DNA from 2 places in the Ramlibacter tataouinensis genome. Region 2 is predicted to be linked to the other one. Evidence: predicted binding sites of a transcription regulator. Region 2 holds the regulator's gene; the other holds the start of a gene.
What was found. Region 2 encodes LexA, which represses DNA repair genes until DNA is damaged. Its sites were predicted from a motif close to ACTGTATNNNNATACAGT; they were not measured.
Positions count from the first base shown of each region.

Region 1: the regulator LexA is predicted to act here: its motif matches at 3,266-3,283, upstream of imuA (translesion DNA synthesis-associated protein ImuA).

Region 1 is NZ_CP010951.1:4,119,930-4,124,497, forward strand. Features, by position in the region: gene UC35_RS19105 (CoA transferase subunit A) at 1-49, shown strand, start outside; gene UC35_RS19110 (3-oxoacid CoA-transferase subunit B) at 66-701, shown strand; gene UC35_RS19115 (CoA transferase) at 698-2,077, shown strand; gene UC35_RS19120 (hypothetical protein) at 2,187-2,666, shown strand; gene UC35_RS19125 (DNA-3-methyladenine glycosylase) at 2,669-3,190, opposite strand; gene imuA (translesion DNA synthesis-associated protein ImuA) at 3,360-4,037, shown strand; gene UC35_RS19135 (Y-family DNA polymerase) at 4,006-4,568, shown strand, end outside.
Region 2 is NZ_CP010951.1:7,453-12,020, forward strand. Features, by position in the region: gene UC35_RS00055 (hypothetical protein) at 1-270, opposite strand, end outside; gene UC35_RS00060 (asparaginase) at 270-1,205, opposite strand; gene lexA (transcriptional repressor LexA) at 1,266-1,940, shown strand; gene UC35_RS00070 (hypothetical protein) at 2,058-2,342, shown strand; gene UC35_RS00075 (DUF1993 family protein) at 2,497-3,012, opposite strand; gene UC35_RS00080 (D-2-hydroxyacid dehydrogenase family protein) at 3,137-4,141, shown strand; gene UC35_RS00085 (MFS transporter) at 4,151-4,568, shown strand, end outside.

The DNA.
Region 1 (4,568 bases), 800 kb from region 2:
GACGCCAGAAAAGCGGATCGAAAAGCGCACCACGCGCGACCGCAAGTAATCCCCAGGAGACTGATATGCCTTGGACCCAAGACCAGATGGCCGCTCGCGCGGCACAGGAACTGCAGGACGGCTTCTACGTGAACCTCGGGATCGGCATCCCGACGCTGGTGGCCAACTTCACCGGTGCGAAGGAAGTGTGGCTGCAGTCGGAAAACGGCATGCTGGGCATCGGCCCCTTCCCGACCGAGGACGAAGTCGATCCCGACCTGATCAACGCCGGCAAACAGACGGTCACCACGATCAAGGGCTCCTCGATCTTCGGCAGCCACGAGAGTTTCGCCATGATCCGCGGCGGCAAGATCAATCTGTCGATCCTGGGCGCGATGCAGGTCAGCGAGAAGGGCGACCTGGCCAACTGGATGATCCCCGGCAAGATGGTCAAGGGCATGGGCGGCGCCATGGACCTGGTGGCCGGCGTGCCGCGCGTGATCGTCCTGATGGAGCACGTCGCGAGGAAGAAGGACGGCACTGAGGACCTGAAGATCCTCCCGAGCTGCACGCTGCCGCTGACGGGCCTGGGCGTGGTCGACCGCATCATCACCGACCTCGGCGTGATGGACGTGACGCCGGAGGGCCTCAAGCTCGTCGAACTGGCCCCGGACGTCACCCGCGAACTGATCCAGTCGAAGACCGGCGTCAAGCTGCATTGAGCGCGAGCGCTGCGCTCACTGGTCTCTGGCAGCTTGCCGGACTGCCGGAAGATGCGCTGCGCCTTGTTGATTTGACGGGGCGCGACCCCGTCCTGCCATCTTCCTTCGCCGTCGGCACGGCGGCGCAATCCACCATAGCGGCGGCCGCCCTGGCGGCCTGTGAGCTCGGGCACCTGCGCGGCGTGCCGCGCCAGCGCGTGGCCGTCGACATGTCGCACGCGGCCCTCGAGTGCACCGGCTGGTTCTCGGTCGACGGCCGCACGCCAGAGCTGTGGGACCCTTTTTCCGGGCTGTACCGCTGCTCGGACGGCTGGGTGCGCGTGCATGCCAACTTCCGCCATCACCGCGACGGCGCGCTTCGCCTGCTTGGGCTGGACCCCGCCACCGCCACGCGCCAGGACGCCGAGCGCGCGATGGCCGGCTGGCGCGCCATCGACTTCGAAAGCGCCGCGGCCGGGCGCGCCCTGGTGGCCACGGCACTGCGAGGCTTCGAGCAATGGGATGCGACGCCGCAGGGGCAGGCGATCGCCGCGCAGCCGCTCTTTCGCATCGATCGCATCGGCGACGCCCCCGCCTTGCCGCTGGCGCCGCTGTCCACCAGCCAGCGCCCGCTGGAAGGCGTGCGCGTGCTCGACCTCACCCGCATCCTGGCCGGGCCGGTGGGCGGCAAGGCGCTGGCGGCGTACGGCGCCGACGTCATGCTGGTCAATTCGCCGCGCCTGCCCAACATCGAAGCGATCGCCGACACCAGCCGCGGCAAGCGCTCGGCACTGCTCGAGCTGCGCTCGCCGGAAGGCCGCGCCGCCATGGACGCGCTGCTGGCCGACGCGCATGTCTTCATCCAGGGCTACCGCCCGGGCGGGATGCAGGCGCTGGGGCTGGGGCCCGACGCCCTTGCGGCTCGGCGGCCGGGCATCGTCTGCGTCTCGCTCAGCGCGTACGGCACGGCGGGGCCCTGGGCCGATCGGCGCGGCTTCGACTCGCTGGTGCAGACGGCGATGGGCTTCAATGTCGCTGAAGCCGAGGCGGCCGGTGACAGCAAGCCACGCGCGCTGCCCATGCAGATCCTGGACGAAGCCTCGGGTTACCTCATCGCCCTGGGCGCCGCGGCCGCGCTGCGCCGCCAGCAGCGCGAAGGCGGCAGCTGGCATGTGCAGGTGGCGCTGGCGCAGACCGGCCAATGGCTGCGCAGCCTCGGGCGCGTGAAGGACGGCTTCGCGGCCGTCCGCCCGTCGCACGCACCCTATGTTGAGGAGAGCGACTCGGGCTTCGGGCGCCTGCAGGCCATCCGCCACAGTGCGCAACTCGGCCGCACGCCCGCGCGCTATGACCGCGCCTCGGTGCCGCCGGGAACCGATCCGCCAAGCTGGACCTGATGTTTATCGGTGTCCGCTGACACGCGGATTCAGCCTCAACCTGCAAACCCCCTGGCCCGCTGAGCCCACGATGATGCCGGGCCGTGCAGCCGCGCGGCGGGAGAGCGTCATGGGCCGTTCGAAATCCGTGCTGCTGGTGCCGCTGCTGGCTCTGGCGCCTCTGCAGGCGCTGGCCTGCTACACCGTCTACGACCGCGCCGACCGCGTCGTCTACCACGGCGACAAACCCCCGGTGGACATGAGCCGTCCGCTGCACGAAACGGTGCCGGAGCGCTTTCCCGGCGGCCATATGGTGTTCGATGCGCAGCAGTGCCCGGTGCTCAGCTCGGTGGCCTACGGCGCGGGCGGGCCCGATCTCGCCACGGCGTCGCCGCTGCTGACCGACGAGCGCACGGCGCGCGCCATGAAGGCGCCTTACGAGCGGCTCGGGCGCGGCGTGGTGCTGGTGCGCCAGCCGGATGCGCGCATGGCGCCGGGCGTCAGCGTGTTGCCGGCCTACCGGCCGCCCGCTGCGCGTGGCCCGGTACGCGAGCCGGCGCTGATCGAGACCGAGCCGGCGCAGCCGCAGCCAGGTCAGCCGCGCTACTGACGCTAATCCAGGGGATCGGCGAACCGGCGGCTGAGAAAGCGCGAGCCGGCCAGCCCGAAGCGCCAGTGCAGCTCCATGGCCTTGGAGATGCCGATGCGCGGGCCGGCGACGATGCGCGAAGGCTCATCGGCCGCCAGCACGTGGAACGGCGGCTGGTCGAGGCGCCGGCCATCGAACTCGCGGGTGATGCCCAGCGCCTGGCCGACCCGTCCCGGTCCCGAGCATAGGAGCCGGGGCTCCTGCAGGCCTCGACGCGCGCGCATGAGGGCCATGCCGTGCAAGGGCTCGAGCGCGCGGATCAGCACCCCGGCCCCGTGGCCTTCTTCGCGGCAGACGAAGTTCAGGCACCAGTGGATGCCGTAGGAGCGGTAGACGTAGGCGCGGCCGGGCGGGCCGAACATGGATTCGTTGCGCGGCGTGGGGCCGCCATGGCTGTGCGAAGCGGGCTCTTCGCGGTCGTAGGCCTCGGTTTCCACGATCCGCCCGCCGACGCCATCGACCAGCAGCACCGCGCCGATGAGCATGCGGGCCACGTCTTCCGAGCGGCCGATGAAGTCCTCGGGGTGCAGGGTTTTGTTCTTCACCGAACCTGCCAAAATACTGTATAAATAGACAGCCATCCGTCGACTGCCATTTTCCGTGCGTTCGCCTTCCCGCTCCATAGCCCCCGGTGCCTTGCCTCATGTGTGGCGCGTGCCTGAGCTGGCCTGCACGGCGGAGAAGGTGCTCGCCAGCGGCCATGCCCGGCTCGACGCTCAGCTGCCGGGCGGCGGCTGGCCGGTGGGCGCGCTGCTCGAAATATTGCAGGAGCGCCCCGGTCGGCATGTGTGGCAATTGCTGCTGCCGGCGCTGGCGCAGCTCGCGCGCGAGCAGGACGGGCCCATGGTGCTGGTGAATGCGCCTTTCGAGCCCTTCGCGCCCGCGCTGGATGCGCAGGGCCTGCTGCATTCGCGCCTGCTGCGCATCGAGGCGGCAAAGCCCCCAGCGCGCCTGTGGGCCGCGGAACAGGCTTTGCGCTGTGCCGATGTGCCCGCCGTGCTTGCCTGGCTGCCGCAATCGAAGGGAGCTGAATTGAGGCGCCTGCACCTGGCCGCTGCCCAGTTCGGGAAGCTGCTGTTCGTCTTTCGCCCGACCCGGGTGCGCGCCGAGTCCTCACCCGCGCGGCTGCGGCTCGAGATCGAGGAGGGCGAAAGCCTGCAACTGCGCATCCTCAAGCGCCGCGGACCGCCGCTGGCTTATCCGCTCGAGCTGCCTTCGCATCCGAAACGGCTGTCGCAGCTGCTCGATTCGCGCAAGGCGAAGGCGCCATCCATCACTGCCACCCAGAAGGACCGATCGCATGTACTGGATCGCACTGTGGCCATCGCATGACGAGGAGCGCACCGCCTGGGGCTGGCATGCCTTGCGGTTCACCCCGCGCGTGGCCTGGGTCGACGAAGCCCTGCTGCTGGAAGTGGCGGCCAGCGAAAGGCTGTGGGGCGGACGCAAGCGCCTGTTGCGCAGCCTGCTCGATACCGGCGATGTGCTCGCGCCGGCGCCCTGGGCCGCCGCTGAGACCTCGCTGGTCGCGCTGGCGCTGATGCGCCTGAAGCGGCGGCGCGAGCCCGCGCCCGCGCAGCTGCCCGATGCCCTGGGCCTGGACTTGCTCAGCGCGGCGAGTGAACACCTGGGGCTCCTGGAGCGCATCGGCTGCCGCAGCTGGGGGCAGCTGCGCCGCCTGCCGCGCGCCGGCCTGGTGCGCCGCTTCGGCGCGCCGCTGCTGGAGGCGCTGGATCGCGCCTGGGGCGATCGCCCCGAGCGCTACGACTGGATCAGCGCGCCGGAAAGCTTCGACCTGCGGGTGGAACTGGCGGCGCTGGCCACCAGCGCACCCGAGTTGATGTGGGCCGCGCAGCGCTTGCT
Region 2 (4,568 bases):
CACCATCTTCAGGGTGAATGCGCGGTTGGCCAGCAGTTCGCCCGGCTGGCTCGCGAACATCAGCAGGCCGCTGGCCGCCGCCAGCGAGAAGCCGGCAAGCGCGACCGTGAGCGCGAGGCGCGCGAGCGACTGCAGCGGCAACTGGGCGCCGCGGCCGAAGACGCGCACCTCCAGCAGCATGAGGTTGCCCATCAACAGGCCGATCCCGAAGATGTGCGCGATCTCGAGGACCGGGTAGGCCCAGGGATGGGACTGCAGTCCGGCGAACATCAGGGCATCAGCGCCAGCATCAGCTCGACACGCGCCTTCACCGGCGACAGGCTCGTGCCGGGGATCAAGTCCTTCTCGCCGGCGATCACGCCGCCCTCGGCGCAGCGGCTCGCGCGCAAGAGCGTCACGCCCTGCTTCCCGGCCTCGAGCAGCGCGTCCAGCAGTTCAGCGTGGATGGTGCCGTTGCCGGTGCCGGCGACGACCAGGCCCGCGATGCCCTGCGCTGCCAGGGCGCGGACGGTCGCGCCGCTGGCGCCGGCATGGCTCATGACGATCTCCACGCGCGGCCACGTTGGCGCCGACAGGGCCTTCTGCAGCCGAACGCGCGCCAGGTCCACGTCGCCGCCCGGCCACTCCCGCAGCAGCCGCAGCCGCCCTTCCTCGACGTAGCCGAGCGGCCCGGCATCGCCCGAGCTGAACGGGTCGAGCCGGTAGTGATGCACTTTCATCACCTCGCGCGCGCCGTGGATCACGCCCGCGCACACGGCGACCACGCCGCGCGCGCCCCCGGCTGCGGCCACCGTGACCGCATCGACGATGTTCTGAGGCCCGTCCGGGCCGAGGGCGGTGGCCGGCCGCATGGCGCAGGTGATCACCACCGGCTTGGCCGGGCACAGCACTTCCTGCAGGAAATAGGCCGTTTCCTCCAGGGTGTCGGTGCCGTGCGTGACCACGATGCCCGCGACCTCGTCCTGCGCAAGCCAGTGCGCGCAGCGCCGTGCCAGCTCGCGCCAGATGGCGAAGCTCATGTCCTTGCTGTCCACCTGGGCGACCTGCTCGCATTCGAGCGGCAGCCCGCGCAGGGCCGGGATGGCCGCCAGCAGCTGCGCCACGCCGATCTGCGCCGCCGTATAGCCGATGTTGTCGCCGGCCGCGGCGGAAGTGCCCGCCAGGGTGCCGCCGGTGCCCAGAACCACGATTTTTTTCTCGCTCACTTGCGCACTTTACGAAACTGGTTAAAAATACAGTTACTGGATATCGAAACAGGAGCCACCATGCTCGATTCGCCCAAGCTCACCGCCCGCCAGCAGCAGATCCTGGACCTGATCGAGAGCGCGATCGCTCGCACTGGCGCGCCGCCGACGCGCGCCGAGATCGCGGCTGAACTCGGCTTCAAGTCCGCCAACGCCGCCGAAGAGCATCTCCAGGCGCTGGCCCGCAAAGGCGTGATCGAACTCGTGGCCGGCACCTCGCGCGGCATCCGCCTGCGCAGCGATGCCCTTCGCTCCATCAACGAATCTCGCATCAAGCAGTTCTCCCTGCCGCTTCCCAGCCTGGCCCAACTCGCGCTGCCGCTGGTCGGGCGTGTGGCCGCAGGCTCGCCCATTCTCGCGCAGGAGCACGTGGACCAGACCTACTACGTGGAGAGCAGCCTGTTCCAGCGCCGGCCCGACTACCTGCTGAAGGTGCGCGGCATGTCGATGCGTGACGCCGGCATCATGGACGGCGACCTGCTCGCGGTACAGGCCACCAAGGACGCCAAGAACGGCCAGATCATCGTCGCGCGCCTGGGCGACGAGGTCACCGTCAAGCGCTTCCGCCGCAACAAGCACCTGATCGAACTGCACGCCGAGAACCCGGACTACCCCACCATCGTGGTGGAGCCGGGCGAACCCTTCGAGATCGAAGGCCTGGCCGTCGGCTTGATCCGCAACACCATGCTCATGTAGCACCCCGGGCCGGCCGCAGGTGGCGGGCGTATGGCGCGCACGGCGCCATCACCCTGCGGCAGCGCCCTTCTTCGCAATCCTGCCTGTGTCCAAGCTCTGGAGTCCAAGGAGATTCACATGGGAATCGCGATGTTCATGTCGAGTGGATTGCTGTCGCCATTCAAGGCCTTGTTCAGTCTTCGCAGTTGTCGTGGGGCGGGCGGTCCGGTGGCCGCCGGCAGGCGCGTGCCTGCCGGCGCGCAGCCGGGCGGCTTGCCCCACGAGTTTTCTGCAACCCCGTGCAGGCGCAAGCCGCTGCGCATCGTGCATGGCGCCACCGGCCGGCTGGTGATTTCCGGCCGCATGGCGGATGTATGCGCCGAACTCGACCGGCTGGCCGCGCTGGAAGCCGCCGCCGGCTAAGCAGCCTCGATTTTCACCAGCGACGGTCAGTGCCGCGGGCGCGGGTGGCCGGCGTAGCGAAGTAAAGGAGGAGGGACGGGCAAAGCCCGTCCCGGGGGACATGAGCGGAGCCGGCCAACCGGCGCCCGTGGCCGCCCCCAGCTACGACGTCCGATCAGGCCTTCGATCCAGCCAGATAGTCAGCCTTGCCCAGTTCCACGCCGTTGTGGCGCAGGATCGCGTAGGCGGTCGTGATGTGGAAGAACATGTTGGGCAGCACCCAGTGCTTCAAATAGGCCTCGGCCTTCATGGTGCGGGTCTTGTCGCGCCCCACCGGGAAGGTGATCTCCTTGTCTTCCGTGCCGTCCATCTTGTCGGCGGGCACCGTGGCCAGCCAGTCCAGTGTCTTCTGGATTCTCGCCTTCAGCTCCGGAAAGCTCGCCTCGTTGTCTTCGTAGCGCGGCGCCTCGATGCCGGCGATCCGCGCCGCGCCGTTCTTCGGCCCGTCGCACGCGATCTGGATCTGCCGGGCGAAGGGCAGCATGTCGGGCGCGAGCCGGTACTGCAGCAACACCGTGGGGTCGAACTTGCGCGCTTCCGCGTGGGCCGCACCCTTGTCGAGGATGTGGGCCAGGTTCTCGAGTGCGGTCCGGAAGATCGGCAGGCTCGCGGAAGACATGGAAATCGTCATCAAAGGCTCCTTGGCGTAACAGTGCGAAAGCGCGGATGCTAAGGCGCTTTTCATCTCCGCGCTGAAGCCGGGTCACTCTGCAGGCGCCGCCAGCACGCTTGCGGGGCCAAGGCACAATCTCGCCATGAACATCGTGATCCTCGACGACTATCAGGACGCCGTGCGCAAGCTCAGGTGCGCGTCCAAGCTCGAAGACTACCCGGCGAAGGTCTACACCAACACGGTCAAGGGCATCGGGCAGCTGTCGGTGCGGCTGCGTGACGCCGAGGTCATCGTGCTCATTCGCGAACGCACGCAAATCACGCGCCAGCTGCTGGAGAAGCTCCCGCGCCTGCGCCTGATCGCGCAGACCGGACGCGTCGGCGCGCACGTCGACGTGCAAGCCTGCACCGAGCGCGGCATCTCGGTGGCCGAGGGCGTGGGCTCGCCGGTGGCGCCGGCCGAACTCACCTGGGCCCTCATCATGGCGGCGATGCGCAGGCTGCCGCAGTACATCGCCACGCTCAAGCACGGCGGCTGGCAGCAGTCGGGCATGAAGTCCGCATCGATGCCGGCCAACTTCGGGCTCGGCATGGTGCTGCGCGGACGCACGCTGGGCGTCTGGGGCTACGGCAAGATCGGCCAGCTGGTGGCTGGCTATGGCAAGGCCTTCGGGATGCGCGTGCTGGTCGGGGGCAGCCAGTCCTCGCGCGAGCGCGCCGTCAGCGACGGCTTCCAGGCGGTCGGCCGCGAGGAGCTGTTCCAGGAAAGCGACGTACTCAGCCTGCACCTGCGCCTGTCCGAGGAAACCACGGGCATCGTCACGCTCGAGGACCTGAGCCGGATGAAACCGACTTCGCTGCTGGTCAACACCTCGCGCGCCGAGCTGATCGAGCAGGACGCGCTGATCGCGGGCCTGAACCGCGGCCGCCCCGGCATGGCGGCGGTCGACGTGTTCGAGAGCGAGCCGATCCTGCAGGGACACGCCCTGCTGCGCCTGGAAAACTGCATCTGCACGCCGCACATCGGCTACGTCGAGCTGGACAGCTACGAGCTCTACTTCGGCGCCGCCTTCGACAACGTCGTCAATTTCATCCGCGGTACGCCGACCAACATCGTGAATCCCGGCGCGCTTCAAGTCAGGCGCTGAGAGCCACCTTTGCCGTCCACCACCTCGACCGCCGGCGCGCCCGCCGCGACGACCGCCCTCCCCGCCGTCCTGTGGCCGCTGCTGTTCGGCAACTTCGTCATCGGCACCGGCGTGATGGTGGTGCCCGGCACGCTCAATGACATCAGCAGTTCGCTGGACATCTCGGCCGCGACGGCTGGGCAACTGATCTCGGCGGCTGCGCTGCTGATGTGCCTCGGTGCGCCCCTGCTTGCCGCAGTCGTTGCAGGCTGGGACCGCCGGCGCCTGCTCGCGCTGAGCATGGTCTGGTACGGCTTGATGCACTTGGCGTGCACGGCCTCGACCACATTCGCGGCGCTTCTGCCGCTGCGAGTTGTCACCATGCTCTCGCCCGCCATCTTCACGCCGCAGGCGGCTGCCTGCGTGGGCCTGCTGGTGCCCGAGCAGC